3 regions of the Mesobacillus sp. LC4 genome follow, and region 3 is predicted to be linked to each of the others. Evidence: predicted binding sites of a transcription regulator. Region 3 holds the regulator's gene; each other region holds the start of a gene.
The links. The regulator CtsR, encoded in region 3, represses protease genes until heat stress. The targets are predictions, from matches to a motif close to ATGGTCAATAAAGGTCAAACA.

Region 1: the regulator CtsR is predicted to act here: its motif matches at 7,447-7,467, upstream of clpP (ATP-dependent Clp endopeptidase proteolytic subunit ClpP).
Region 2: the regulator CtsR is predicted to act here: its motif matches at 3,248-3,268, upstream of clpB (ATP-dependent chaperone ClpB).

Annotation. Positions count from the first base shown of each region.
Region 1 is NZ_JBGCUB010000002.1:712,797-723,440, forward strand. It holds gene AB5I83_RS09785 (ECF transporter S component) at 1-172, opposite strand, end outside; gene tenA (thiaminase II) at 200-889, opposite strand; TPP riboswitch at 1,013-1,121, opposite strand; gene trxB (thioredoxin-disulfide reductase) at 1,467-2,417, shown strand; gene AB5I83_RS09800 (NUDIX hydrolase) at 2,911-3,369, shown strand; gene rapZ (RNase adapter RapZ) at 3,400-4,293, shown strand; gene AB5I83_RS09810 (gluconeogenesis factor YvcK family protein) at 4,290-5,273, shown strand; gene whiA (DNA-binding protein WhiA) at 5,401-6,348, shown strand; gene AB5I83_RS09820 (HPr family phosphocarrier protein) at 6,371-6,628, shown strand; gene clpP (ATP-dependent Clp endopeptidase proteolytic subunit ClpP) at 6,685-7,290, opposite strand; tRNA gene AB5I83_RS09830 (tRNA-Arg) at 7,653-7,724, shown strand; gene rpoN (RNA polymerase factor sigma-54) at 8,150-9,493, shown strand; gene AB5I83_RS09840 (glutaredoxin family protein) at 9,806-10,066, shown strand; gene AB5I83_RS09845 (sugar-binding transcriptional regulator) at 10,190-10,644, shown strand, end outside.
Region 2 is NZ_JBGCUB010000004.1:225,390-236,033, forward strand. It holds gene AB5I83_RS14435 (carbamoyl phosphate synthase large subunit) at 1-976, shown strand, start outside; gene argF (ornithine carbamoyltransferase) at 973-1,929, shown strand; gene AB5I83_RS14445 (undecaprenyl-diphosphate phosphatase) at 1,985-2,797, opposite strand; gene AB5I83_RS14450 (YjzC family protein) at 2,948-3,130, shown strand; gene clpB (ATP-dependent chaperone ClpB) at 3,280-5,880, shown strand; gene AB5I83_RS14460 (YjzD family protein) at 6,177-6,362, opposite strand; gene AB5I83_RS14465 (hydrolase) at 6,623-7,360, shown strand; gene AB5I83_RS14470 (hypothetical protein) at 7,429-8,250, shown strand; gene AB5I83_RS14475 (BMP family ABC transporter substrate-binding protein) at 8,392-9,342, shown strand; gene AB5I83_RS14480 (ComZ family protein) at 9,368-9,556, shown strand; gene AB5I83_RS14485 (hypothetical protein) at 9,585-9,893, opposite strand; gene AB5I83_RS14490 (beta-ketoacyl-ACP synthase III) at 10,208-10,644, shown strand, end outside.
Region 3 is NZ_JBGCUB010000011.1:50,653-61,296, forward strand. It holds gene ispD (2-C-methyl-D-erythritol 4-phosphate cytidylyltransferase) at 11-706, opposite strand; gene AB5I83_RS21815 (PIN/TRAM domain-containing protein) at 868-1,959, opposite strand; gene disA (DNA integrity scanning diadenylate cyclase DisA) at 2,205-3,278, opposite strand; gene radA (DNA repair protein RadA) at 3,283-4,662, opposite strand; gene clpC (ATP-dependent protease ATP-binding subunit ClpC) at 4,977-7,415, opposite strand; gene AB5I83_RS21835 (protein arginine kinase) at 7,420-8,502, opposite strand; gene AB5I83_RS21840 (UvrB/UvrC motif-containing protein) at 8,505-9,053, opposite strand; gene AB5I83_RS21845 (CtsR family transcriptional regulator) at 9,081-9,542, opposite strand; gene AB5I83_RS21850 (hypothetical protein) at 9,869-10,153, opposite strand; partial or broken gene AB5I83_RS21855 (hypothetical protein) at 10,383-10,644, opposite strand, start outside.

The DNA.
Region 1 (10,644 bases), on a different contig from region 3:
GGAAAGCGACTATTGCAGCGATGAACCACATTCCATAGATGAATTGATCTAGATGGAGCCCTAGCGGCTTGAGCGCGTAGTATAGTGGCCCCCAAATTTTATAGATAATCCCGAACGCAATTGAAATAACGACAGTAACTAAAATATCTGTCAGTTTTAATCCTTTTGACATTTTTCATCTCCCCTTCTGTTCTCCAGCTTACTGGACGATTGTTTTTTCGTTGTTTACCGACCAGCCTTCAAGTGTCCAGGCCATTTCCCAGAACCTAAGCTCGTAATGGCTGCTGTAGATAAAATGCTGCTTCATTCTTTCTCTTTCTTTATCGGAAGCACTTTCGGCAATGGCATCAAGGAGGGTGAGCTGCTCGTTTACAAGCTCGCTGAACCAATCGCTTCCGTACGCAGCGATCCATTCCTGGTAAATAGGAGTTGCAGGTGATGCATGCTTCAGCTGTTCTCCAATTTCGTAATAAATCCAGTAGCAGGGAAGGATGGCGGCAATGATTTCCCCAAGGCTGCCGGAAGCAGCTACACGGTAAAGATGGGAGGTATACGCATAGGCTGTAGGCGCCGGGCTGAAGTTTTCAAGTTCTTCCTTAGTGACACCGAGCTGACCTATGAATTGTTCATGCAAGCCAAGCTCAGCCTGGTATGTACCCTGCGCATGGGCCGCCATTTTTGCTGTGGTTGATAATTCCTCGGCTCTTGATGCGGCAATGGCCTGGATGCGGGCAAAATGGGAAAGGTAGTAAGAATCCTGCAAGACATAATAACGGAAGTTTTCAAGCGGTAAAGCTCCCTTTGCGATTCCTTGCACGAATGGATGGTCCAAGTTTGCTTCCCAAATTTCCCTTGCTTCTTGACGGATCAACTGTGTAAAAGTAGACATAACAACCTCCTGATAAGTAATTTTTCAACATCCTTATGGTGAAGAATGCTGTTTTTTTCCAATAAAAAAGCCACTTTCTGCAGGCAGAAAGTGGCTGTATTGGCAGCAAGATAAAAGCATGATGCTCCAGATACTCCACTTCCCTACGCTGGTATGATCCAGATCAGGTTCAAAGGGTCTTAAAGTTTCACTTTAATCTCAGCCTTAACGAAAGGCTCCCCTAGCGGTAAAACAATTCTATTATTAATCTTATTTTCTGTAAATTATCATATCATCCTTCACAAAATTGTCAATATTGAAGCTGGCATCAAAATTCACAAATAAGGTCTTGCATAACAAGAAGGGATGATTCGTTGGATTTTTGGGTAGAAGTTTGTACTATTTAGCAATAAGACGTGATTTATGAATTTTGTATACATTAAAGGGTATAAGAAGAAGTGTATGTCAATTCCGTGAACTTAAGCATATTTTTGGACTATGGTACAGTTGTTTTATAGGATATGTTTAGGCAGGAAATACTAATTATGGTATGAAACCGAAATTTAACGGATTATGATATTCAAAGGAGTTGTACACCATGTCAGAAGAGAAAATTTATGACGTCATTATCATCGGAGCTGGACCAGCTGGGATGACGGCTGCTGTTTATACATCACGTGCGAACTTGTCTACATTGATGCTAGAGCGCGGGGTGCCAGGCGGACAAATGGCCAATACAGAAGAAGTGGAAAACTACCCGGGATTTGACCACATTCTTGGACCTGAGCTTTCGACGAAAATGTTCGACCACGCGAAAAAGTTCGGTGCGGAATATGCTTACGGCGATGTAAAAGAAGTCATCGACGGCAAAGAATATAAAACAATCAAGGCTGGCAACAAGGAATACAAAGCGCGCTCCATCATCATCTCTGCAGGAGCGGAGTACAAAAAGCTTGGCGTTCCTGGCGAGCAGGAGTTAGGCGGCCGCGGTGTATCTTACTGTGCGGTTTGTGATGGCGCATTTTTCAAAAATAAAGAACTTGTTGTGGTCGGCGGCGGAGACTCAGCGGTAGAAGAAGGCGTGTACTTGACTCGCTTCGCTTCAAAAGTGACAATCGTTCACCGCCGTGACGAGCTTCGTGCCCAAAAAATCCTTCAGGACCGTGCATTTGCCAATGACAAGATTGATTTTATCTGGAATCATACAGTCAAGCAGATCAACGATAAAGATGGCAAGGTCGGCAGCGTAACCCTTGTTTCAACACAGGATGGCGCTGAGCAGGAATTCGCGGCAGATGGCGTGTTCATCTACATCGGAATGGTTCCTTTGACAAAGCCATTCGAAAGCCTCGGCATCACGAACAGCAATGGCTATATCGAAACGAACGAACAGATGGAAACGAAAGTGCCTGGAATCTTCGCGGCTGGCGACATTCGTGAAAAAACACTACGCCAGATCGTTACAGCTACAGGCGATGGCAGTATCGCGGCGCAAAACGCACAGCACTATGTAGAAGAATTGGTTGAAGAATTGAAAGCAAACGCATAATATAGACGCCAAACCCGCTGGATTACATCAGCGGGTTTTTTCCAAGCTTATGGTAAAAACAGCATGTCTCGGCATAAATTAACAAAACGTAATTATTTATTAATTCTACTGTAACAGTAGTGAAACAATCATGGGGTATTATAGGAATAGAAATTGACCCCCTTTTAAAAATATAATCCTTTGACGGCACAGGTTATCCTGTGCTCTTTTTTTTGCCAAAAAGTGAAACAGGCTTTTTCAAAGGATTATAACACCATATCCATGCTAAAATTCTTATTCAATGTTCCTCATCATTCTTTAACAAAAATATCATCTTTGTATTCATTGTGGCGAAAAACTAAAAATAGTATAATGGAAAGAATAAAAGTTCGGCTATCTTACATGATTGTTTTTTCGTAAAAGCTGATTTTGGATGTTGTTTGGACTCTGGAACAGCTTGGATAATGAAAACGTTAACGTGCCTATTGCACGCATATATAAAGAGGTGGATTGGATGCAGCGAGTGACGAATTGTGTTTTAGTAAAAGATGAAAAAATTTTACTGCTGCAAAAGCCGCGCCGAAATTGGTGGGTGGCTCCAGGCGGAAAAATGGAACCAGGAGAAACCGTGAAGGATTCGTGTGTCAGGGAATTCCGTGAAGAAACAGGGATCTATCTTCGCAATCCTCAAATCAAAGGGATTTTTACATTTGTCATCAAGGAAGATGATCAAGTCGTATCGGAATGGATGATGTTCACGTTTTACGCTACCGAGGCGGATGGAATCAACCTGGATGAATGTGAGGAAGGAACCCTTGAATGGCATGAGTTTGATGACATCAAAGACCTGCCAATGGCAGCGGGAGACCATCACATACTGGAATACATGGTCCATGGACAAGGAATTATCTATGGCACCTTTACTTATACACCGGATTTTGAGCTGATCAACTACAGGCTCGATCCAAACTGATCATATAATAATTTGCAGGGGGAAAGAGAAATGAGTACCGGTTCAAGCACTGATACCCAGCTCGTCATTATAACAGGTATGTCTGGCGCAGGTAAGACCGTCGCGATCCAGAGCTTCGAAGACCTAGGATTCTTCTGCGTCGACAATCTGCCGCCGACATTGCTCCCGAAATTCCTGGAGTTAATGAAGGAATCTGGCACAAAAATGAACAAAGTGGCGCTTGTCATGGATTTGCGAGGACGTGAATTTTTTGACTCTTTATTCAAAGCGCTTGATGATTTGGCGGAAACTTCATGGGTGACACCGCAAGTATTGTTCCTTGATGCGGAGGATTCCACACTAGTACGCCGCTATAAAGAAACAAGGCGTTCACATCCGTTAGCTCCATCAGGACTGCCGCTTGAAGGCATCCAGCTTGAGCGCGAGCTTTTGGAAGAGCTGAAGGGAAGGGCGCAGCTTATCTATAAAACAACGGGCATGAAGCCGAAGGATCTCCGCGAAAAGATTCTTGAAGAGTTTTCCGTGAATAAAAAGACAATTTTCACCGTGAATGTCATGTCTTTTGGTTTCAAGCACGGAATACCGATTGATGCCGACCTGGTTTTTGACGTCCGCTTTTTGCCGAATCCGCATTATATCGAGCATATGCGTCCGAAAACTGGTCTTGATGAAGACGTGTCGACATATGTTTTAAAATGGAATGAGACGTCCAAGTTCCTGGAAAAAGTGACGGACCTGCTTAGTTTCATGCTTCCGCATTATAAGCGGGAAGGAAAGGCGCAGCTTATCATCGCCATTGGCTGCACAGGCGGACAGCATCGTTCCGTTGCATTGGCAGAACATATCGCCAAGTTTTTCGAAAAGGACTATCATACCCGTGTGACTCACCGTGATATCGATAAAAGGCAGGGACTTCTAAAATGATGAATGATGGTTTGCCGAGAATCGTCATCATCGGGGGTGGAACCGGACTCCCTGTCCTGCTGCGCGGATTGAAAAAGCACCCTGTCGATATTACGGCCATCGTCACGGTTGCAGATGATGGCGGAAGCTCCGGCCGTTTACGGGAGGATATGCATATTCCTCCGCCCGGTGATATCCGGAATGTCCTGGCAGCACTATCAGATGTGGAGCCGCTGATTGAAGAGATGTTCCAGCATCGGTTCAATACAGCAAATGAATTGTCTGGCCACTCGCTCGGAAACCTGATCCTTGCTGCGATGACATCAATCACCGGAAACTTTGTGCATGCGATCCAGGAAATGAGCAAGGTTTTGAATGTCCGCGGGAAAGTACTGCCGGCAGCAAACAGGAGTGTCATGCTGAATGCAGTGATGGAGGATGACAGCATTGTCAGGGGCGAGTCCAAGATTCCTTACTCTGGAAAAAGGATCAAAAGGGTCTTTCTGAATCCGGAAGGCGTAAAGCCTTTGCCTGAAACGCTCCAGGCCATCAGGGAAGCTGACTTGATTGTGATCGGTCCGGGCAGTTTGTATACGAGCATCTTGCCGAACTTGCTCGTAAAGAGGCTGGGCAAGGAAGTATGCAAAGCGAAAGCGCGCAAGGTATATATCTGCAATCTGATGACACAGGCAGGTGAGACGCATGATTTTGCCGCCAGTGATCATATCAAAGCCATCTATGACCATATGGATTGTGCTTTTATTGATACGATCCTTGTGAACAGTGAGACCATCCCGCCGGATGTCGAGCTGCGCTATAAAGAGGAGTTAGCACAGCCTGTCCATTTTGACCTTGACCGGCTGACGGCACTTGGAATTGAAGTCGTCCAGGATGAAATCGCAGAACTCGACGGCAATGTCATCAGGCATGATACAAAAAAAGTTTCAGAAATTTTATATTCTATGATAATAGATGAAACCAAAAAGAGATATAACGCGTAAATATAGGATGCAAGCGTTTGTCTCTCTTTTGGGGTAGGTGCACTGGTATTCTTCAGGGGCCTAACAGAAAAAGACAAAATCAGCTGCTGTGCTTAAGCCGGCGCTATATAACCAGGGGGGTGAGAAGGTGTCGTTCGCTTCGGAAACAAAAAAGGAACTCACGAATATCGACGTGAAGGGCTGCTGCGCTGACGCGGAATTGTCCGCTTTAATCCGGATGAATGGTTCCCTTTCCTTCTCAAATCGCAAACTCATCGTAGACATACAGACGGAAAATGCCGCGATTGCCAGACGCATCTATACCTTGATCAAAAAAAGTTATCAGGTTCAGGTCGAGCTGCTGGTGCGTAAAAAAATGCGGCTGAAAAAGAATAATGTTTATATTGTCCGCCTTAAGGAATCAGCCAGGGAAATTCTGGAGGATTTAAAGATTTTAGGAGAAGGCTTTGAAATAATCCACGAAATTTCGCCGGAACTCGTGAAAAAGAAATGTTGTAAGCGTTCTTATTTAAGAGGCGCATTTCTCGCAGGAGGCTCTGTGAACAATCCGGAGACATCTTCCTATCATTTGGAGATTGCCTCCATGTACCAGGAGCATAATGACTCATTATGTGAACTGATGAATACATTCGGCCTGAACAGCAAAACGCTTGAGCGCAAAAAAGGGTTCATCACCTATTTGAAGGAAGCGGAAAAAATCACAGAGTTCCTGAACATCGTTGGCGCCCATAATGCACTGCTGCGATTTGAGGATATCCGGATTGTCCGCGATATGAGAAATTCAGTTAATCGTCTTGTGAATTGTGAAACAGCTAACTTGAATAAAACGATTGGTGCTGCATTAAGACAGGTGGAAAATATCCGCTACATACGGGATACAGTCGGTCTGCAAATTTTGCCGGATAAACTGAGGGAAATCGCTCAGCTCCGTGTCGACTACCAGGATGTCACCCTTAAAGAATTGGGCGAAATGGTCAGCGGGGGATCAATCAGCAAATCAGGAATCAATCACCGGCTGCGAAAGATCGATGAAATAGCAGATAAACTGCGTGCCGGGCAAATTACAAATAAATAGAGGGCTAGAGGAGGAAAAAGCAATGGTTGAAAAACAGGTGGAAGTGAAGTTGAAAACGGGTTTACAGGCTCGTCCTGCGGCATTGTTCGTGCAGGAAGCAAACAGGTTCTCATCCGATATTTTTCTCGAGAAAGACGGTAAAAAAGTGAACGCGAAAAGCATCATGGGATTGATGAGCTTAGCTGTAAGCGCTGGCGCATCCGTGAATCTGATCGCTGAAGGCAATGATGAAGAAGAAGCAGTTGAGAAGCTTGCTGAATACATCCAAAAGGAAAACTAAAAATAAATACTAAAAAACTCGCTTCCCATTTAAAGGGAGCGAGTTTTTGATTGAGCTTACTTGTCTTTCTTTTCCTCTAGTACGTTGCGAGTGATAATCTGGTCTACAAGACCATATTCCTTCGCGCGCTCAGCAGTCATGAAGTTGTCGCGGTCCGTATCTTTCGCGATGACTTCAAGCGGCTGGCCAGTGCGCTCGGAAAGAATCGTATTCAGCTTTTCGCGAAGGAAAAGGATGCGCTTCGCAGCGATCTCGATTTCTGTCGCCTGTCCTTGAGCACCGCCAAGAGGCTGGTGGATCATGACTTCTGCATTTGGCAGGGCATAACGCTTGCCTTTCGTACCAGCAGCAAGAAGGAATGCACCCATTGAAGCAGCCATACCGATACAGATTGTCTGTACATCCGGCTTGATGAACTGCATTGTATCGTAGATTGCCATGCCGGCAGTAATGCTGCCGCCCGGGCTATTGATGTAGATAGAAATGTCCTTTTCCGGATTCTCAGCTTCCAGGAAAAGCAGCTGGGCTACGATGGAATTAGCAACATTGTCATCAATTCCGCTTCCAAGCATAATGATGCGATCCTTCAAAAGGCGGGAATAAATATCATATGCCCTTTCGCCCCGATTCGTTTGTTCAATAACTGTAGGAATCAAGTTCATGTTTGTTTTCCTCCTTTAACGTAAGATCATTTCACTGCATTTACTAAAGGCATAACAGTCTTTATAAAAGCAGGGTACTGCCCTAAAAAGGCAGATTGCAGGCTGGCATAAACTGGTTCGCTTGCCAGAACACCTATGTAGTTTAATGATACACGCATGGTCAATAAAGGTCAAACGAATCGCTTGTAAAGCCTGCATAAACTGTTCGACAATAATGTATATTCCAATTTACTGTACCGTATCCATCTTACCCAAGATTGTTATTTTTAAACAAATAGCAGTCCTGAGCTTCCAAAAAAACCTGCTTGCAAAGGGACTGAACATATCCTATAATAGGTAAGCGTAACGCCAACTATTAACATGCCCTCGTGGTGCAACGGATAGCACGTAAGATTCCGGTTCTTGAGATGTGGGTTCGATTCCTGCCGAGGGCGTAGAATAAGTATTTAAGTGGCTTTTGAGAGTGATCAGATAAAACTGTCCAAGTTTTGTCTGGTCTCCTCGAAAGCCTTTTTTATTTTCTTTATCCCTAAATTAGGGGTACGGTGCAATTATTGAGGATGACGGTGCAATTCTGGACTACTTTGGTGCAATTATCGTGTTAGATAGCGCAATTCTAGCCGCTGAAGGTGCAATTATTGCGGCTCTATTAGAGAAAAAGTATTCGCAGTTACTTTTTCACAGGCAATACCTTGCTCATATCAGGGCATTTCCTGTGAATTTGATAAGTTAATAGATACGAATTCAATTGGATGAGGGAAATAGTAATTGAAAACAGAGCGCTTATATTGCCAATGCCAAATTCTTTCCATACACCAAACCCCGTTTATCATGTAAAATGAGTGCAGGGGTGATTGAGATGGATTTGAAGGCTGGTTTATGGCAAAAGCAGACATTAAAATTAGCGATGACTCAGGAACTGACCCAGGCGATTGCGCTTTTGCAATACTCTGCGCAGGAGCTGGCAGCGTTTCTTGAAACTAAATCAATGGAAAATCCCCTGATGCAAGTGGACTTTAAAAACATCTCCAATTTTGATGCGAGTATGGACCGTACACGAAAAACAAGAAAAAAAACGTTTGAACGGGACCAGAAGAACTTGATCGAACAGATTGGCGCGGGTACGAGTGATACCCTCGAAGACTATCTACTATCTCAATTGAACTTATTAAAAGCAACACCTGAAGAAAAATTGATTTTACATGAATTGATTGAAAACATAGATGAAAACGGTTACTTGAACTTGCAAAGACAAGACCTTGTCAGAAGGTTTTGTGTTGATGAAGAAATTGTCGATTGCGCTTTCTTTAAGCTTCAGTCCCTTGAACCGGCCGGCATCGGTGCGAATGATCTCAAGGAATGCCTGCTGCTTCAATTGACAAGGCAAAAGCGCACACCTGAAAATGAACTGGCAATAAAGATTATTTCCGAACATTTCCTGCTTTTTGCCGAGAAAAAGTGGAAGGCATTGGCGAAGATGCTGAATATCGATGTGAAGGAAATCCAAAAAGTCCATGATGATATCCAGCAGCTGAACCCTAAACCTGGGGCAGCCTTCCAGCGCGAGAAGCCTGCCTACATTGTCCCGGATGTGGTCGTCAAACGGGAAGCGAATGAACTCTCGGTTAGTGTGTTCGATGCACTGATTCCTAAAATTTCTTTTAATGAAGGATATTTCCAACAGTTGTCTGGACACAAGGATCCAGAGGTCAATAGATTCCTGCAGGAAAAGCAGGGGGACTACCAGTGGATTCATCGCAGCCTTGAGCAAAGGAAGGAAACGTTGCTCAAGGTATCGATGAAAATCATTGAAAAACAACAGGAATTCTTTTTAATTGGACCAGAACATCTGAAACCGATGACGATGAGGGAAGTGGCTGACGAACTCGAAATCCACGAGTCGACAGTCAGCCGAACTGTCCGCGAAAAATACATGCAGACTCCGACCGGCACTCATGAATTGAAATCCTTTTTTACAAGCGCGATCGCGACCACAGAGAACGACCAGGCTTCTTCCCAAAAAGTAAAAGCGGCCATCGAAAGATTCATAAAAGAAGAAGATAAAAAGAAACCTATATCCGACCAAAAACTAGTACAAATGCTCGAAGACGAAGAAGGCATGGTCGTCTCAAGAAGAACCGTCGCCAAATACCGCGACCAGCTCGGCATTCCGTCGTCGTCGAAACGGAAGAGATTTGATTAGTGCACTGATGTTCAAGTGTTTAAATAAAATATTTACTTTAAGATGATGGTTTTAACACAAAATATTATTAATAAGTTGAATGGAACGGAAGGTGCGAGACTCCTCCGAAAATGCTAACGCATTTCCATCGTGGGTGCGCGAATTCGCGGAAGCCATTCAATGTCCTCCGGGATCAGCGGGCTAGGTGAGACCCCGCAGGCGCTTTAGCGCTGAGGAGGCTCACCGCACGCCCCGAGGAAAGCGAAGCATCCTGGAGTGGAAATCAACCTATTAGCAGAATATTGATATTCAAATTACTTTAAGGAGCCCAAAATGCAAAAAACAGTCAAACTATATTCTCGGTCACGCTGCCATTTGTGTGGATCAGCGCGTGAGATCCTCGAAGACTTACAAGCAAAATGGAATATTACAATAGAAGAAATCAATATCGACCTCGATGATGAGCTCGTCGAAAAGTACGGAATCATGATTCCAGTCATCGAATTGGATGGCGAAGAGCTGCAATACGGAATTATTAACAAAAAGTTCATAGATGAAGCGTTTTCACGAAAAAACATTGAGTTTATAAGTTGATTAAGGGTTTCACTCCTGTTAGAATGAGGTTTGTAGCAGGGGTGATTTTTTTTACCGCGAGTGGGACATAATATGTCTTAGCGGGACATTTGAAGTCCAACGCTGGAAAAGGAGAATATCAACATGGACTTTTCGCTCATTGATATTCAAAAAAGAATATTGCCCGATTTATTGCAAGTTATGCAAAAACGATACCTCATCCTCCAATACATAAATGTGATGCAGCCAGTTGGCAGGAGAAATCTTTCGGTCAGCCTAAACTTGACTGAACGGATTTTGCGTTCTGAGGTGGAGTTTTTGAAAGACCAGAATCTGATTTCGATGTCAGTTCAGGGAATGACACTGACCAAAGCGGGAAAAGATATACTGGAAAGTCTTGATAGAGTAATGCGGGACATAATGGGTATAGACTCATTAGAGCGCCAGCTTCAGGAGCGCATGGGCATCCGGAGGGTAATTGTAGTCCCGGGTGACAGCGACCAGTCTCCCTGGGTGAAAAGTGAGCTGGGACGCGCAACAGCCAACAGTATGAAAGAGCTTCTCCACAGTAAGAATATTATTGCTGTAACAGGAGGATC
Region 2 (10,644 bases), on a different contig from region 3:
AATCAGGCCTTCCTATGTGATTGGAGGCTTGAATATGGTGATAATCCGAAACACTGAGGAACTTAAAACTGCTCTGGCAACAGCTAATATTTCATATCCCATCCTGGTGGATCAATACCTTGAAGCAGCAGAGGCGGAGCTTGATCTTGCATCAGATGGAGAGCATATCCTGATTCCCGCCATCATTGAGCACATCGAAAAAACAGGAGTCCATTCAGGGGACAGCTTTTGCATCATCCCGGCGCGTAGTTTCGCAAACGAAACAAAGCGAAAGATGGCTGAGTATGCAAAGCGGCTTGTGATTGAATTGAAATATAAGGGATTAATGAACATCCAGTTCATTGTGAAGGGACATGAAGTGTTTTTACTTGAAGTTAATCCACGCGCAAGCAGAACAATGCCGATCGTCAGCAAGGTAGCAGGCGTTGAACTAGTCAAGAAAGCGACAAAAATATTGCTTGGGAAATATAATTTGTCGAAAGATGAAGTTTTGCTAGACTCCGATGCTCCATACACAGTCGTAAAACATCCGGTTTTTTCGAATTTTGCATTGAAAGGACTGGATGCCAAGACCGGTCCGCAAATGATTTCGACTGGGGAAGGAATCAGCATTGCTTCGACACTTGAAGAGGCATTGACCAAGAGCTTCCATTCTATCAGCGGGAAAGCAGTCAATGGAGCAATCGCATTTGCAGATGAAAAAGAGCTATTGGAAGCAGGGGAGCAGGCTGGAGACTTTCATTTCCTTCACATCGATGAAGTAAAGGATCCTCAAATGGTGGCAGCCTTGTATTGTCCAGGTGAATCAGAAAGAGACCTCTATTGGAGAGAATGGGCTGTCAAGAACCGAAAAATTGTATTGACCCAAAAGGAGACTTTATTTGTACTCTTAAAAAGTGCAACAGCACAGAGCTGGGGTGTCAGCTCCCTGGACAAATGGCTGGCAGAAACTAGAGAGGAAGTGGTGGCAGAATGACAGCATTACAGCAGCTTCAAATTGACATAAAAGGTAAGGATCTGTTAACACTGGCTGATTTGGAACCAAAGGAACTCCTTACTTTATTAGATAAGGCAATGACTTTAAAAGAAAAAACATTAAATAAACAATTTGACCAGCCACTAAAAGGCAAAATACTCGGAATGATTTTTGATAAATCCTCAACGCGAACGAGAGTATCATTTGAGGTAGGAATGATTCAACTCGGTGGAAGTGCCCTTTACTTAAATGGCAGCGACCTTCAGCTCGGCCGAGGTGAGACTGTTTCGGATACAGCCCAGGTCCTTTCACAATATCTGGACGGAATCATGATCAGAACATTCTCGCACAAGTCAGTTGAAGAACTTGCCGCCAATGCTGATATTCCAGTCATCAACGGATTGACGGATTTGTACCATCCATGCCAGGCACTTGCAGACCTTTTGACAGTCTATGAAAAAAAGGGGAAGCTGGAAGGCCTCAAGCTTGCTTACATCGGTGATGGAAACAATGTGGCTCATTCCCTGATGATTGCCTGCACAAAAGTCGGAATGGATGTAAGTATTGCTTCTCCAAAGGGATACTTCCCGAATGAGGAGGTAACAGCTCAGTGTAAAGAATTTGCTAGGCAGAGTGGTGCTAATTTGGTCATTACAGATTCACCAGAAGAAGCCGTTGATGCCGCAGATATCATCTATACGGATGTGTGGACCAGTATGGGGCAGGAAAATGAAAATGAGCAGAGACTCAAAGACTTTTCACAGTTCCAGGTCAATGGAAAATTACTTGAATTAGCTAATGAAGACTATTTGTTCATGCACTGTCTCCCCGCACACCGCGGTGAAGAAGTAACGGCAGAAGTGATCGACGGTGCGCACTCCGTCGTATTCGAACAAGCAGGAAACCGCCTCCATGCCCAGAAGGCATTACTTGTGGAAATCTTAAAGGATTAAAATCAAAGTGAAAAAAAAGAAAAACCGGCTAACAAATCAGTTAGCCGGTTTTGTATTAAGAAAAGATGAGGACAAGTGGTCCTACAATGAAGCAGTATATCGCAAAGTATTTCAGATTTCCACGCGCCATGATATTCATGAACCATTTTAAAGAGAAGTAAGAGGCAATCAGTGAAGCGATGAATGCAAAGACATATGGTACTGCCAGCTCATCAAGGTATGGATCTGTTAAAATGTCTGAAAACCCAAGGATCATTCCCCCAACGCTGACTGGAATATATAAAAGGAAGGAGTACCGCAATGCAGTTTCCTGTTTCATACCAAGTGCCATCGCCGCGACGATCGTAGCTCCAGAACGGCTAATTCCAGGGATAAGAGCTACAGCTTGGGCTAAACCGACAATAATGGCATCCTTGAAGCTTAAGTCTCCATCATTTTTCCGGCCCCTCAGGTTACGAATCAACCACAATGCCAAACCTGTAACTAACAGCGTAAAACCAACAGTCTTAATCGATGCTAAGTTATCCTCAATAAAATCCCCAAACAGGACCCCGATTACACCAGCAGGAATCGTTCCAACAATTAAATAGACGATGAACATAAAATCAGATTTCGCTTCTGGATCTTTGTTCTTAAGATATGCAAGTCCATTGACAATTAAACGCATGATATCTTTACGGTAAATCAATAGAACAGCGAATAAAGAAGCAGTATTTACTAAAAGTGCAAAGCTCATGCCTCTAATTTCAAGCCCGAAAAAGTGCTCTGCGATTTCAAGGTGCCCACTTGATGAAACAGGGATCGGTTCTGTTATTCCCTGGAACAGACCAAGAAATATGTATTTTAACAAGTCATAAAAATTTTCCATGTCGTTTTGAATCCTCCGCATATTTTTAAACTCATACACACTAATGTACCGCATAACCCTTTTTTTTGGAAGGATAAATTAGCATAAATACTTTATTGCAATAAGCAAATAATAAAAAGGCCGGAATACTTGAATGAAGGAGGAAGGCAAATGGGTCAAAGTCATCAGTTTCGTGCCGGACAAAAGGCACCGAATAATGGTATTTACATTGAAATTGGCGAAACAGGCAGCAATGTCAATAACCCACAGAAAATCAAGCTTAAAGCTGGGGACCGTTTTCCGGAAAACTCCAACCATAACCGCCACTGGACTTACATGCCTAAGTTCAAATAATCTGTAGAACAAACAGCAGGACAAGAGCTAATTGAGGGTGAAATTCATTTTGTTTTTTCTAAAGCCATCCAATGCGGATGGCTTTACTAATTGGGAATTTTTATTATAATATAATTAAAGGTCAAAAAAGGTCAAAGGAGTGGTTGGGCGTGGATTTGAATAAAATGACTGAAAGCTTGCAGAATGCCTTTGTATCAGCCCAGACCCTGGCTGTTCAACATAATCACCAGGAAGTAGATGATGTACATTTGATGCTTTCCCTGCTTGAGCAGGACAGCAATCTGGCGGCAACGCTGCTTACTGGTATCGGACTTAACCTGGATCATTATAAAGAAGAATTGGACCATGTCCTGTCAAAGAAGCCGCAAGTTTCTGGAAGCGGGACAGAACAGGGAAAATTATATATTACGGTAACTCTGCAGAAGGTTTTGGCACAGGCAGAAAAGGAAATGAAACAATTTGAGGATGACTATTTGTCCGTCGAACATCTTTTGTTGTCTTTATTTGAAATACCGAGTTCAAAAGCTGGCGCAGCTTTAAAGAAATTTAATGTTACCAGAGAAAAACTGTTAGCGAAAATCAGTGAGGTTAGGGGGAACCAGAGAGTGACTTCACAAAACCCAGAAGCAACTTATGAAGTGTTAAAGAAATACGGACGTGACCTTGTGGAGGAAGTCCGGGCAGGAAAGGTTGACCCAGTGATTGGCAGGGACAGTGAAATTCGCAATGTCATCCGCATCCTCTCAAGGAAGACAAAAAACAATCCTGTATTGATTGGGGAGCCTGGTGTCGGTAAGACAGCGATTGTAGAAGGACTGGCACAAAGGATTGTCCGCAGGGATGTTCCGGAAGGCTTGAAGGATAAGACAGTTTTTGCACTGGATATGAGTGCGCTTATAGCTGGTGCTAAGTTCCGTGGCGAATTTGAGGAAAGACTGAAAGCAGTATTAAATGAAGTGAAAAAGAGTGAAGGGAAAATCCTCTTGTTCATCGATGAGCTCCATACCATTGTCGGCGCAGGTAAAACTGAAGGGGCAATGGATGCCGGCAATATGCTCAAACCGATGCTTGCCCGTGGAGAACTGCATTGCATCGGGGCGACAACGCTTGATGAGCATCGCAAGTATATCGAAAAGGATCCGGCGCTGGAACGAAGATTCCAGCAGGTACTTGTGCAGGAGCCTGATGTCGAGGATACAGTATCTATTTTACGAGGATTGAAGGAAAGGTTTGAAATCCACCATGGAGTAAACATCCATGACCGTGCGCTTGTTGCTGCAGCCACATTATCTGACAGGTATATCACGGATCGATTTTTGCCGGACAAGGCGATTGACCTTGTGGATGAAGCATGTGCGATGATTCGTACGGAAATTGATTCAATGCCTACAGAGCTCGATGAAGTAACCAGAAGGGTGATGCAGCTGGAAATTGAAGAAGCTGCGTTGACAAAGGAAAAAGATGATGCCAGCCGGGAACGATTAGAGGTTCTTCGTAAGGAACTAGCCAACTTGATGGAAAAAGCGAATGCAATGAAATCCAGATGGCAGAAGGAAAAAGAAGGCATCCAAAAGGTTCAGGAACAGCGGGAGCTGCTGGAGAAACTTCGTCGGGAGCTGGAAAAAGCAGAGAATGATTATGATTTGAATAAAGCAGCAGAACTTAGGCATGGCCGAATTCCGGCACTTGAAAAAAATCTGAAGGCACTGGAATTGGAAGTCAGCGAGAATGAAGGAGAAAGACTGCTTCGGGAAGAGGTCACCGAAGAAGAAATTGCCGGAATCGTTTCACGGTGGACAGGTATTCCTGTGATGAAGCTGGTAGAAGGCGAACGTGAAAAGCTTCTTAAGCTTGAGAGTATCCTCCATGAACGTGTTGTCGGACAAGATGAAGCGGTATCGCTAGTGTCCGATGCGGTCCTCAGGGCAAGAGCCGGCATCAAGGATCCGAACAGACCAATCGGTTCGTTTATCTTCCTCGGGCCGACTGGTGTGGGTAAAACCGAACTGGCCAAAACGCTTGCTCAGTCATTGTTCGATAGTGAAGAGCATATCATCCGAATCGATATGTCTGAGTATATGGAGAAACATGCCGTTTCAAGACTCATTGGAGCACCTCCGGGATATGTAGGGTATGAAGAAGGTGGCCAGCTGACAGAGGCGGTTAGAAGGAACCCGTATTCTGTCATACTCCTCGATGAAGTGGAAAAAGCACATCCGGAAGTTTTCAATATCCTTCTGCAAATGCTGGATGATGGACGGGTGACTGATTCTCAGGGCAGAGTGGTCGACTTTAAGAATACCGTGATCATCATGACATCCAATATTGGTTCACATCATTTGCTTGACCGGCCGGATGGCGGTGAAGAAATCTCTTCTGAAACGAGGGATCTAGTGATGGCCCAATTGCGCAGCCATTTCCGCCCGGAATTCCTGAATCGGGTAGATGAAATCATTTTATTCAAGCCTTTAGCGTTGAAGGAAATCAAAATGATTGTCGGAAAGTTAGTGAAGATTTTGCAAGGAAGGCTCGCTGACCAGCAGATCCAGCTGACAATCACGGATGAAGCAAAGGAATTTTTAGCTGAACATGGATTTGATCCGGTTTACGGTGCAAGACCGCTGAAGCGATTTATCCAGAGAAGTGTCGAAACCAAGCTTGCCAGAGAAATCATTGCAGGCAGGATCAAAGAGAAGAGCCAGGTGGAAATTGGCGTCAACGAGGGAGATATCTCATTAAGTGTTATATAATGAATATCTATTTTAATTGATGTTGATTTCATAGTGTTTGGAATATAAACGGAATAACTTCGCTTAAGTTTGCAACGATCTTTATTTTCTTAAAAATAAGGGTCGTTTTTCCGTTTATTTCATCCAAATCGTTGGATTTTGTCTTATTTTAAGCAGTTAACCGGAATATCTCCGCTTATTTCTGCTCAATTAGCGACTCTATATACAATAGCCGGAAATTTTCCGCTTATGAATTCATCCCTACACGAAAATCAAAATGAAAAAAGTCATCCGGCTGGATGACTTTTTTATGTACATTAATGTTGGTGGTTTTCTTCACCATTTGGAAGTACAGCAGGAAACACAAGGAGAATGATTGTTGACACAACTGCCAGGATCGCACTTTGAGCTAAGTCCAGTCCAACGCCGATCATCGCGCCGGCTACGTAATTTAGCATGAGAACCAGGAGGAATGTCCAGAGCAATGTCCAGAAATATTTCACAATTTTCACCTCTTACATTATTAAATCTTTTCTCATCTTACCACAAGCCATCTAAATTATAAATGAATTTCACATAAATTGAAAAGCGTTTTCACAGAACACTTTCTTTTTCTAAAACCTGGTAATATTATATTTGAAGATATGTTGCAGATTGTAGTAAAGAGGAGGGATTAATCCAGAAATTTGGGCAAATCCCCTTTCATTTCCTGTTAAATAACATACAGTAATATGAATAATCTTTAGGGAAAGGGGATGGTAAGATGGAGAGCCGGAACTTTAAACTGGATACCGAATGGAATGTTATCCATTATCCTGAAAGGCCAAATGGTTTCGGTATCCTGACGATTGGTGACGAAAGGCACTTTGTGAACGACAGCAGCAGCTTCTGGAAACAGAATGAAGGTAAACGTTCATTACTGAACATATGGAAAAAAGAAGGGTATACGGTCTTCTATTCAAATTTATATGGAAGGCATTGGGGAAGTGAGAAGGCTGTCGATTTAACGATGAGACTGTGCAGCCATATCGTCCGAAATGAAATTTTGAATCCCTCTTTCCATGTCGTTGCAGAAGGAATGGGCGCACTTGTAGCCTTGAAACTTTTAGCACATAGTGATTTTAAAATCAGAAGCCTGATCTTAATCAACCCAATCCTCTCTTTAAGTAAGCATCTGGAGCAGGAAAAGGAGAATAAGTTTTTTTATAAAAAGCTTGTCGCTGAACTTGAAGCGGCTTATGAAACAGATATTAGCAAACTACTTGAGAGCCTGGACGAAATCTCTTCCAGTCCTGCCTTCAAGAAGGAAACATCGGTCAAAATCATCCATGTATTATCAGGAAACAGAGCCTACAAGCAGTCAAGCATCCTTAATGAACTTTCTGCTGAATGGGAGAAAGATGGCCTTCCGGTAACCGTAAGCTATGTACTTCCAGAAAAAAAGCTCCAAGTAGGAAGCCAAATCGTACATTTTTTTACAAAATATGAGCAAGTCCTATAACTCCCTGCAAATATTTTCACTTTTAGATTCATAGGATACAAGAGAGTATTTTCAGGGAGGCATATAAAATGGAAAGGGCAACGATTCTCGGAATATATGATTTTATAGGTTATAGCTTGTGCCGGTATTTGCTTGATGAAGGTGTTGAGATAAATGGAGTCGATACCGAAGGAAATAGAAAGGATTCTTTTACTGAGGAAAAACGCTTGGAAATCGGCAGGAATGCCAATTTCCTTGAAATCAGTCTGGAAGAATGGGATGCAGAGCAAGCAGAAGGCATTTTGTTTGTGACTTTGTTTGAATCCTTGCAGAGGCGACAAAATACGGATGGTATTTACGAAGTACTCCTTAGTGAATTAGAAAATCGGAATTTGAAAAAGCTGCCGACAGTCGTCATATTGCCGGCATATTTTGCTCAGGAAAAAGCAGAATTGAGAGAGGCAAGAGTGAACTCTTTGATTTACAGCCGTGATTCCAATCTTCTCGCACTCTATTTGCCGACCATTTATGGTCCTTGGCAGCCGGAAGAATGCTTTTTTCAGCAAGTAATGTCTCGGTCCTTATATGAAAATAAGGAGATTCCTGATATCGGGCCAAGGGAATGGACGCATGATTGCCTGTATATAGATGATGCTGTAAAAATGATAAAGGAACTGGCTGAGTCAGGACTTCAAGGACAATATATACTATCTAGCGGAGAACAGGATCGATGGTTTAAGTGTGCAGAAGAGCTGCTGGGCAGTGGTGCTGGATTCCTTAGAAATAAGGCTGCAGCACCTGCAATCAAAAATTCCATCAAGGTCAGCACAGTAGGACAAAATGAGCAGATCAGCAAGGGGTTAAGCAGGCAAAAGGAGCAATTTAACCGGATACAGGACAGCAAGGGATAGGGAATTTCAATAAATGACTTTTCAAAGTAATACTCCAAAGAGTAAAATGGTAAAAGATTCTTTTAATCGGTTCCATTTTAATGTAGCGGGCACTGAAAATGAAAGAGTTTTGCACAGTGGCGCATAAAGGAGATGCATCGGATGCTGAAACGTTTCGGGCTAATATTGTTAAGCCTTCTTTTGCTTGGGGGATGCGGACAACCTCTTTCCACGGACAAGGTGGAGAAAGTAGGCCTCTTGGTGCCTGAAACTATTAATGATCAGGTGTGGGGGACGAAAGGGTATCGGGGACTTCTGCAAATCCAATCCAGTCTGGGAGTGGATGTCTTTTTCAAAGAAGGGATGAATTCTCAGGAAGCCGTTGAGGCTGCAGTGGGGGAGTTCGACCGGCAGGGAGTTAACCTTATATATGGGCATGGAAATGAATACGCTGCCTTTTTCAATAAGATTTCAAGTAAATATCCTGACATTCATTTCATTAGTTTTAACGGAGATGCCAGGGCGAAAAACACAACAAGCCTAAATTTCAAGGCATATGCTATGGGCTTTTTTGGCGGAATGGTCGCCAGCCATATGTCTGAAACGGGTAAGGTCGGAATCATTGCAGCGTATGAATGGCAGCCAGAAGTGGAAGGCTTCTATGATGGTGCGATCTTTGAAAATAAGGATATGAAAGTAGACATTCGCCTTGTTGGCCACTGGGATGACCAAGAAAAGGCACTCGATGTCCTGGACGATGTATTGGATAATGGAGCTGATGTCATTTACCCTGCTGGAGATGGGTATAATGTACCTGTCATTGAAAAGGTGAAGGACCGAGGCTTATACGTGATCGGCTATATTTCCGACCAATCGGATTTCGGGGAGTCCACGGTATTAACGAGTACTGTCCAGCATGTTGATGACTTGTATGAACTGACAGCCGAGAAGTTCAACAATGGGGAGCTTAAGTCTGGAAACCTGTCATTCGACTTCCAGGACGGTGTAATCTCCCTTGGCAAATTCAGTCCTAAAGTCGACTCTAAATTCAGGGAGAGAATAGGAACTTATATTAATTCTTATAAAGAAACCGGTAAATTGCCTAACCAGTAAATAACGTTCAAAGGAGACAATAGACATGCAAACTAATGACAAAACAATGGAGTTCATGCAAATTGCCATGAAATACCTTCCGGAAGCACAGCAAAAACTTCAGGAGGCAGGCATTGAGTTGACAATGGATAACCTGCAGCCGTTTTTCACGCTTTTCACGAATGTAATGAACGAAGCATATGAGCTTGGAAAAGCGGATGCTGCAAAAGAATAGCATACACAGTAAAAGCTGAGGCCTGCCCTCAGCTTTTATTTTTTTCAATGAAGTGGTCAAACAAAGGTCTCACTTTTCCCATGAGGGGTTTGAGCTCGCGGGCTGAAGTGATCAACGTATCTACATGATGCATCACTTCATCTAAATCAATTTTCCCCAAATACTTATTAATCAGAAAGTCATTGTTGACATTTTCCTCAACTTCTTCTATTTCTCTTGACCGGCCGAACATGAAATGGTCGAAATGATCATATCCCTGTTCCCGTTGATCGGAACTCTCATCATGATCCCTCCTGAGCTTAAAACCAAAGAGGTCTCGGGTTCTTTCATCCTCCATCTTCATTCCCACCTTTCTCTATTTCTCTATTTTTTGACACTTTTAATTGTGAAAATTTTTTATGAGTGATTTGAGCAACTGGTTAGAACTGGCTAATTTTAGATCGCTTCAGGTCATCAAAAGCTGACCAGGAAGCATTGTTCTTCCCTATCAGTTTATGATTGATCTGGCCACATGGACTAGGGCATGTGCGGAAATCTAATTTTTAAGTTGCAGAGGAAGAGCAGTTTCTGATAAAATTAGTACCAAGTCATAATAATTGATAATAAATTTAGCTAAATAGACAGAATCCAAGATAAAAGGAGATGGATCCCATGAATGCAGGGATAACTGGGGTTGGGCGGTACTTGCCGGAGGAAGTTGTAACAAACCTTGATCTGGAAAAAAAGATGGATACTTCGGATGAGTGGATCCGGACAAGAACAGGGATTGAAGAAAGAAGAATTGCTGGCGACGATATGGATACATCGGATTTAGCCTATCGTGCTGCTGTCGAAGCCATCAGCAATGCGGGGATTTCAGCAGAGGACCTTGACTTGATTTTAGTGGCGACTGTTACACCTGATCAGCCTTTCCCAACAGTATCGTGCATGCTCCAGGACCAGTTGGGTGCAAAAAAAGCTGCCGCAATGGATTTGAGTGCTGCATGCGCCGGGTTTATGTATGGAATGGTTACAGCCAAACAATTTATTGAGGCGGGCACTTATAAGTATGTTTTAATAGTAGGTGTAGAAAAGCTTTCCAAAATTAC
Region 3 (10,644 bases):
ATATGCTCTCTTAAACACTGGATTCTTTCCGTTTCCGCAAAATCGCTTCTGCGAAATATAAATCTTCTGGTGTTGTCAGCTTAATATTATCATAGTCCCCTTCGATGATGCTGACTGGATGCGGGATTCGTTCGACAAGGCTTGATTCATCTGTACCAATGAATTGTTCCCTCATTGCCTTGTTATGCGCCTCAAGCAATACGGAAGCGCGGAAAGCCTGTGGAGTCTGGACCGCCCATAAGCTTGAACGTTCAACTGTTTCGGCTACCGTGCCGTCCATCGCTTTCTTGATTGTATCTTTAACAGGAACAGCCACGATTGCCCCGCCATCTTTGCTTGCTGCCTCCACAAGTTTGTGGATTGTTTCCATTTTTATGAATGGGCGGGCAGCGTCATGGACCAGCACGATCCCATCCAGGGAATGGACGGCTTTCAGACCGTTATACACACTGTCCTGGCGTTCCTTTCCGCCATTGACCAGTGATGATACCTTATGTATACCATACTCGTTCAATAAAGACTTGAACTGTTGCTCATCATTCGGACTGATGGCGAGAATGATGCCAGTGCATTCAGCATCTGCTTCAAACACCCTGAGTGTATGGATCAGGATCGGTACACCTTCCAATGTGAGCAGCAATTTATTCTTTCCTGCTCCCATCCTCTTTCCCTGACCCGCAGCAGGAATGATAACCTGATAAGGCATGATGTTAATCCCCCCAATCTATTTTCTGCTATTGCAACCTTTTTGATAAAACGACTTTTAACATATAAACGGGCAGTCGAGGCCCTGCTTCACGCCTTCAGGGAATCCATGAAGGAAGCGGGAATCAACTGCCCATATAGGCTTGATCCATCCGGGATGGATCAACTGATTATGCTTTTTTCCAACTGTTTTGGCTTTGCGAAAATCATCCTGCCAGCTGATGTTTGCAACACACTTGTCACAAGCACATCAATGCGCTTTCCGATATAATCACGGCCTTCTTCGACGACGATCATTGTGCCGTCATCCAGGTACGCAATGCCCTGATTATGTTCCTTGCCATCCTTGATTACCTGGATGCTCAATTCTTCTCCAGGAAGAACGACTGGTTTCACCGCATTGGCAAGGTCATTGATATTCAGCACAGCAACCTTCTGCAATTCACATACTTTGTTCAGATTGAAATCATTTGTGACAACAACGCCATTTGTCAGCTTTGCCAGCTTCACAAGCTTGCTGTCGACTTCCTGGATATCATCAAAATCACCTTCGTAAATTTCAACCTTAATCTTAAGTTCCTTTTGAATACGGTTAAGGATGTCCAATCCGCGGCGTCCGCGATTTCGCTTCAACACGTCAGATGAATCAGCGATATGCTGTAATTCTTCCAGGACAAATTGCGGAATGACAATGGTCCCTTCTAAGAATCCAGTCTGGCAGATATCTGCCACCCTGCCATCAATAATCACACTTGTATCAAGAATCTTCCACTCTCTTGCACGACTTTCCTTTTCCACTTCTTCTTCAGTGCCCTTTTTCTTTGAGCGTGAAAATAAACCAAGCAGTTCATCTCGCTTTTTGAAACCGACCTGGAAACCAAGATAACCAAATAAAAGTGTCAGGAGTGTCGGTGCAACTGTATTCACAACAGGCACCTGGATTGCATTAAGGGCAAATCCAACTAAGAATGCCACCAGCAAACCAAAGAAGAGGCCAACACTTCCAAACAGGACGTCAGTTATCGGTGCCTTGATCAGTGACTCTTCAGCCCACTTCACAAAATTGGTCACAGGATCCACAGCCCAAAAAGTAAGAAGATAAAAAATAAGTGCGCCTAAAACAGCAGTAACATAAGGATTATTGATGAGAGTCATGTCTCCCGCGTTCATTAATGATAATAAATCAGGAATTAAGAATATACCAAGCGTTCCCCCGATAATCAGGAAGCAGGCTTGAATGATACGTCTTAACATCCTTTCACCTCCTTTTAATCATTATAAACAACTTCCAAAATTTGAAACCCTCGTAATCAAACATTTTCTTTAAAATAAACATCCAAATGATTATACGATTTTACCATGGCAAAGGTTACGGATTTTGTACAAATAAAATCACAATACAGTAAGATTGCCATAATCCTAATAGGAGTAAATCTCTTCTTTAACGTAGCACCAGGGCATGTTGGTGTCAATTAAAAGCAGGCCGCCAATGTTTGGGATTACATTTGACGGTCTGCCATCAGCTGGTCCCTGATGAGTTTGAAGCCTTCCTTGATTTTCCGCGCTCTTACCTCACCAATGCCCTCTACATCGTCCAGCTCTGCGACGGAAGCTGCAATCATTTTGGTGAATTTGCCAAAACGTTTGATCAAATTCTCCGTGATGATCATCGGCAGACGCGGAATTTTATTCAGCATCCGATAACCTCTAGGACAGATAAACTCATCCATATGCACATATCCCTGATGGCCGAGCAGCTTGAGAATGGCTGAATCCTCGATGACTCCGGCTTTTGAAAGTTCCTGGAACCGGGCCATCACAACATCTGCCCTTACTTCCTGTTCCGCAGAATAATCTTTGATGACAAGTAATGCTTCCCTTTCCATTTCGGATAACAGTTCCTGCATTTGCAGACGGATCAGCCGCCCTTCTAAACCAAGTTCACTCAAATACGTCAAAAGTTCCGTTTTGATTCTCAGCACCATTTCAAAGCGATGGATCACCTGAAGCAAGTCATTATAGGTTACAAGATCTTCAAACTCGAGGATTCCCAGGTTGGTGATGCTTTGTTCAAGCACGACCTTATACTTTTCCAACGTCTGGATTGCCTGGTTCGCCTTCGTTAGGATAACCCCGATTTCCTGCATGGCATAACGAAGGTTCCCCTGATACAGGGTGATGACATTCCTTCTCTGGGAAATCGCGATGACGAGTGCTTTTGTTTGCCTCGCCACCCGTTCCGCTGTCCTGTGCCTCATCCCTGTCTCAGTCGAGGGCACTCCCGTATCCGGCGCTAACTGGGCGTTGGCGAATAATATTTTGCTGCCAGTCTCGTTTAAAATGATCGCGCCATCCATCTTCGCCAGTTCATAAAGATAGCTGGGGCTGAACCTGCAGTTGATTTCAAATCCGCCATCCACCAGGTTTTTGACCTTTTCATTGTATCCAAACACAATCAATCCGCCTGTCTTGGCCCGGAGCACATTATCGATTCCAGCCCTTAGAGGTGTACCTGGAGCGATAAATTGAAGGATTTCACCTAACTCTTTTTCCTCAAGCTCTCTATGTTCCAATCCATCAACCCCCTAAGGTGACTTTTAATGCATGGCTGACCGATGATACCCCGATAAGCTCCACTCCCCTTGGCGGTGTCCATCCACCAAGATTATTCTCCGGTAAAATAATTCTTTCAAAGCCAAGCTTAGCCGCTTCCTGGACGCGCTGTTCGATCCTAGAGACCCTCCTGACTTCACCTGTCAGGCCTACCTCGCCAATGATGCAGTCCGAAGCGCGAGTCGGTTTATCCCTGAAGCTTGAAGCAATGCTGACTGCCACCGCAAGGTCAATCGCCGGTTCATCCAGCTTCACTCCGCCGGCGACCTTCAAATAAGCATCCTGATTAGCCAGCAGCAAACCGACACGCTTCTCCAGCACGGCCATCAGCAGCGATACACGATTATGGTCGATACCGGTAGCCATTCTCCTTGGATTCCCAAAGCTCGTTGGCGAAATCAGCGCCTGGATTTCAACCAATACAGGCCGCGTTCCTTCCATAGAAGCCACAACCGTTGAACCGGAAGCCCCCTGGGATCTTTCCTCTAAAAAAATCTCTGATGGGTTTGCCACTTCTTCCAGTCCGACTTCCTTCATTTCAAAAATACCCATTTCATTCGTCGACCCAAATCGGTTTTTTACAGCCCGGAGGATTCGATACGTATGGTGCCTCTCGCCTTCAAAATAAAGAACGGTGTCGACCATATGCTCCAGAAGTCTTGGTCCTGCAATGGATCCTTCCTTCGTAACATGCCCGACGATAAAAATCGCAATTCCCTTCGTTTTTGCAATCCTCATTAACTCAGCTGTACATTCCCTTACCTGCGACACGCTCCCTGGAGCGGAGGTCACTTCCGGATGGAATATGGTTTGAATGGAATCCACAATAACAAAGTCGGGATTGCTGTTTTCGATCGTAAGACTGATTTCATGCAGGTTTGTTTCCGAATATACAAGCAGATTATCCGATGTTACACCAAGCCGATCCGCGCGCAGTTTCGTTTGCCTCATCGACTCCTCACCAGAAATATACAGGACTGAATGAGCCTTCTTAGCCAGCTGGTAAGAGACCTGCAGCAATAAGGTCGATTTCCCGATACCCGGGTCCCCGCCAATCAGCACAAGTGACCCTCTGACTACCCCGCCTCCAAGTACACGGTTCAACTCATTCAAGTCTGTTGTAATGCGCGGCTCGCTTACTGTTTCAATACTGGTGATCGGAGTGGCCTTTGCGGCAACACCCGTATTTCCTGTATTGGCAAAAGCACCTCTTCTTGTCGAGCCTGTGCTTTCCACTTCCTCGACCATCTTATTCCATTGCCCGCATCCCGGACATTTCCCCATCCATTTTGGAGATTCATAGCCACATTCCTGGCACATGAATTTTGTTTTTCTTTTTGCCATTTTCTTAGCCTCTCAATAAATAAAGTTATTATCTTAATAATAAAGCCAAACAAGTAATAAAAGAAATGATAGCGACTGAAGTGGGTATGTAATTTTTTAATCACATTGGCTACTTAAATTATGTTCATAACAATATGCTGCGATTCCAACTATTTTAGGAAAACGTTTGGGCTGGTTTGGGCTTTGCACTTCCATCAGGAATTTTTTTGCATGGTGGCAAATTTTTTAGGGGGATTCCAATAAAACTTTCCTTTAGTAAAAAAGGGGTACACGTATTTGTACGTATACCCCTTCCGTTTACATGTTAAGCCATTTTAAGCTTTTGCTGTTCCTTCTGGAGCCTTGACAACAAATTCGCCATTTTCAACATCTATGACGACATTTTGCCCAGTGAGTACGGTTCCTTTAAGCAATTCTTCAGACAGCTGGTCTTCGATATGCTTTTGGATCGCCCTGCGCAGCGGACGTGCACCGTATTCCGGATCGTAACCTTCCTCCGAAATCTTCTCTTTAGCCGCATCTGTCAGCTCTAGCGTGATTTCCTGCTCTTTCAGGCGTTTCACAAGCTGGTCAGACATCAATGTTACGATTTCTTTCAGATGTGGCTTTTCAAGTGCATGGAAGACGATGATTTCATCGATACGGTTCAAGAACTCAGGACGGAATGCTTTCTTCAGCTCCTCCATCACTTTACCCTTCATATCTTTGTAATCCTGTTCTCCATCCTGGATATTGAAGCCGACATATTTATTCCGCTTCAACGCCTCTGCTCCAACATTGGATGTCAGAATCATGATGGTATTACGGAAATCGACTGTCCGGCCTTTAGAGTCAGTCAAACGGCCATCCTCAAGCACCTGCAGCAGAATATTGAACACATCTGGATGCGCTTTTTCAATTTCATCCAGCAGGATAACGGAATATGGCTTTCTGCGTACCTTCTCAGTCAATTGGCCGCCTTCATCGTATCCAACATAGCCCGGAGGTGAACCAACAAGACGTGAAGTCGAATGCTTTTCCATGTACTCTGACATATCGACGCGGATCATCGCATCTTCATCGCCAAACATGGACTCCGCAAGCGCTCTTGCTAATTCCGTTTTACCTACACCTGTTGGACCAAGGAAGATGAAAGAACCAATTGGACGTTTCGGATCCTTCAGGCCTGCACGAGCACGTCTTACTGCCTTAGATACAGCTTTTACCGCTTCGTCCTGGCCGATGACACGTGAGTGTAGGATTTCTTCCAGGTTCAGAAGTTTATCTGTTTCTGTTTGCGCTAGCTTGGATACAGGGATATTCGTCCAGCTTGATACCACATGCGCGATATCTTCCACTGTCACTTCACTGTTCTCCTTGCCCTGCTTTTCTTTCCACGACTTCTTCGTATTTTCAAGCTGTTCACGGAGACGCTGTTCTGTATCCCTTAATGAAGCAGCCTTTTCAAACTCCTGGCTTTGTACAGAAGCGTCCTTCTCCTTGCGAACTTCCTCCAGCTTCACCTCAAGCTCCTTAAGGTTTGGCGGAGTTGTATAGGAACGCAGGCGAACCTTCGAACCTGCTTCATCAATTAAGTCAATTGCTTTATCCGGCAGGAACCGGTCAGAAATGTAACGATCTGATAATTTTACTGCCGCTTCAATTGCTTCATCCGTAATGGATACCCTATGGTGAGCCTCATAGCGGTCACGAAGCCCTTTTAAAATTTGTACAGACTCCTCAGCCGTTGGCTCATCAACAGTGATCGGCTGGAAGCGTCGTTCAAGTGCAGCATCTTTTTCGATGTATTTGCGGTATTCATCCAATGTCGTCGCACCGATACACTGCAGTTCACCGCGAGCCAATGAAGGCTTCAAGATATTGGACGCGTCGATCGCACCCTCCGCGCCACCAGCACCAATCAGTGTATGAAGCTCATCGATGAAAAGAATGATATTTCCAGCCTGACGAATTTCGTCCATGACCTTTTTCAAGCGGTCCTCAAATTCACCGCGATATTTCGTTCCTGCAACCACCGTTCCCATATCAAGCGTCATGACACGCTTGTCACGCAGGATTTCCGGTACCTCATTATTGACGATTTGTTGTGCCAATCCTTCCGCAATCGCTGTTTTACCAACGCCTGGCTCCCCGATCAATACCGGGTTGTTCTTCGTCCGGCGGCTTAGCACTTCAATGACACGCTGGATTTCCTTGCTGCGGCCGATGACCGGATCAAGGCTGCCTTCCCTGGCGATTGCCGTTAAGTCTCTTGCCAGGCTATCAAGTGTCGGCGTATTGGCATTAGCCGTTCCGCCTCCCTGATGTCCGGAAGTTTCATTACTGCCTAGAAGCTGAAGAACTTGCTGGCGTGCTTTGTTGAGGCTGACACCAAGATTGTTCAATACTCTTGCAGCCACGCCCTCTCCCTCACGAATCAATCCAAGGAGGATATGTTCTGTGCCAACATAGGAATGGCCCAACTTCCTTGCCTCATCCATAGAAAGCTCGATGACCTTCTTTGCTCTAGGTGTATAGTGAATCGTCTGGGAAGTTTCCTGTCCGCGGCCAATCAGATTCTCAACTTCCTTCTGGATTTTCTCCGCTCCTAGACCAAGTCCGTAAAGTGCCTTTGCCGCAATGCCCTCACCTTCACGCACCAGGCCAAGTAAGATGTGTTCTGTGCCGATATTGTTATGTCCAAGGCGGATTGCCTCTTCCTGTGCGAGTGCCAATACTTTTTGTGCTCTCTCGGTAAATCGTCCAAACATCATAAGATCATCCTCCTGACTCATCTTTTGTTTCCATTTTCAAACGTTCTCTTATTAAAGCAGCCCTGCGGATATCCCGCTCATTCGGTCTTAACGGCCCTCCTGCATATTGCTGTAAAAACCCAGGCTGAGTTAATATCATCAATTCATTCAAAATCGATTTTGATATATCTTTTATGAAACCCATATCTATACCAAGCCTTAAATCAGACAGGCAACGGGCGGCTTCCTTCGTTTCGATGATTCTGCTGTTAGCAAGTGTTCCATATGATCGAAACACTCTGTCTTCTAATTGTATGTTCGAAGTCTTCGCTAATGCTTCCCGCGCTGACCTTTCCTGAGATATAATCTGGCTTACAACACTTTTTAAATCGTCAACGATGTCCTCTTCCGATTTCCCGAGCGTTATTTGGTTCGATATTTGAAAAATATTGCCGAGCGCTTCACTGCCCTCTCCATAAATACCTCTTACCACCAAACCAAGCTGGTTAATCGCCGGAACAATCCGGTTCATTTGCTGAGTTAAAACAAGACCAGGCAGGTGCATCATCACCGATGCCCTAAGACCGGTGCCCACATTCGTAGGACAGCTGGTCAAGTATCCAAATTTCTCATCGAATGCATAATTGACATATTCCTCGAGCCAATCATCGATCTCATTAGCAGCCTGTAAAGCTTCACTTAACTGGAATCCTGGGAATAAACATTGAATCCTGATATGGTCTTCCTCATTGATCATGATGCTGACTTCTTCATTATCAGATAATAGGACGGCACCATGAATGGAATTTTCCGCAAGATTCGGACTGATTAAATGCTTCTCGACCAACACCCTCTTCTGCAATGGCGGAATATCATCCATCTTGATCGTTTCCAACTGACCAAATGCAGCTGCTGATGAATTGCTGGCACGTTCCATGATCGTACCAATCACCGCCTCTGCCTCTCCATCGGTGAATAGCGTTGGAAAATTATATTCATCAAGGTTTCTTGCAAAGCGAATGCGGGAGCTAAGGACGATATCCGAATCAGGTCCATCATCACTCATCCAGGAGCTGACAGCCTGATTGATGAACTTCTCCAATGACAAGGCTACTCCCCTCCCTCTTGGCCTGTTGACAATTTCCTTTCAAGTTCCCTGATTTGGTCCCTTGTCTCAGCAGCTTTCTCAAACTCCTCCGCTGAAATAAGGTTTTTCAAGGTTTGCTTAAGCTGATCAACTGTCTTTCTTAGATGAAGGTCGCCACCGATTCTTTTAGGGATTTTTCCATTATGGACGGAATTCCCGCTATGGAGTCTCCTGACAATCGGGGTCAGCTGTTCGCGAAAAGCATCATAACAAGTCGCACAGCCAAACCTGCCTACCTTTACAAACTGCGGAAACGTCATTGAGCATTGCGGGCACTGTGCAACCTGCTCCGCTTCAAAATCTTCCTTTTTCTTTTCCGTAAATGCAGGTTCCATATTCAGCAAACCAGCAAGCAAGCTATTGATTGAAAAAGCAGGGCCGTTGTTCATCATAAACAATTCGCCTTTTTCCTGTGCGCATATCTCACACAAGTGCAATTCTAATTTTTCTCCATTTGAATAATTCGTGAAGTGCAGCGTTGCCGGCCTTTGATTACACTCTTGGCAGATCATGCCCTCACCTCTTTATCTGCTTTGGTATTATTTATACTTCAATGCCATAAGCATTGCCTTCAGCATCCTCGCACGAAGCTCATCACGCTGCGGAAGCTCTATATACAGGACGGACCTGTCAAGCACACTCAGCATGATCTTTGCCTCACGGTCAGTGACTACATCCTCCTCAACAAGACGGAAGATCACATGCTCAGCGCTGCTTTGCGAAATTCGTGTTGAAATCAAAGACAGTAAATCATCAATCAAATGTGCATGATCATAAGCCTGGACCTTGATGATCCGGATGTAGCCGCCGCCACCCCGTTTGCTCTCAACAAGATAACCCCGTTCAATCGTGAACCTTGTATTGATGACATAATTGATTTGGGACGGCACGCATTGAAATTTATCGGCGATTTCACTTCGCTTGATCTCGACGATGTCCTTATCGCTCATTTCTAAAACCTGCTTAAGGTAATGTTCTATGATGTCCGATATATTCCTCACTAAACCTCCCCCAATCTGACTTTGACTATATTTGACATTAATTATACAAAAAATTTTTTCTCGACGCAATGAATGCATCCTGAACTCACTTCTCCAAAAATTATGTATGCCAAAAGATGTTATTAAGGGGATTGTTGGTTATTATACCCATTTTGAGCCAAGTGGAAACTTATATCAGGGTACATCAACGAAAAATTTGTAATTAGGAACAGGTTAGAAATGCAATTGAATCTGTTTTTGGAAGGGCTAAATGTATAATGGGTAAATTGATATGAAAATGGTTGATATATCTTATTGTCTGGGGATCTCACCTGTGCCTGTATCCACTAACTTGCTAACTTACCAAAGAAGATAATGAAAGCTAAAAATGCTGATAGCCCCAGAGTCAGGAAGATTGTTGAAAAACTCCTTGCCGCGCTCTTCCAATCTTTCATTCCGGAAAGTCCGATGAGCCCAATAAGTAAAGTCAGTAGAGAAGCAACTAAAAGCAGGACGTGTGGATGTAATCCAAAGATGGTGTAACCATTTGGCCCTGTAGAGGAAATTACGAAAAATAGTAAAACCCAGATTGTCGATAAAACGAATGACCAATAATTCAATTGTTTTGTCATTGATTCCTCCTATAGGTTTGTTAAAGATTTGATCGAGGATGTTTTTATTTGGTGACGGTTGCTTATGAAGTTATAAATTCAACAAAAGATTCATTTATCCTTCCAGGACTATAAAGAAGCGGGATTAATTGTATTTTCACTATGTATATAAATAACGCTCGGGTGTTTGCCCACTTTAATCCCATTTTGCCTTTTTGGACAGGAAGTGGATCTAAGTTCGGATAGCTTTTTATGTTGGTGCTCCAAACTTATCCGGAGTAGTGTTAGGTTCGGACAAGTTTTTATTGTTTTCCTCTGGACTTGTCTGAAGGTGTTTCTGCTTCGGCTTACTTTTGTTGTTTACCCCTAAGCTTGTCTGAAGTGGCTCCTGCTTTGGAAAGCTTTTGGTTGTTTTCCCCTGAACCTGTCTGAAGTTGCTTCTGCTTCGGACAACTTTTCTTGATTTTCCTGCAAACTTGTCTGAAGTTGACTCTTCTTCGGACAACTTTTCC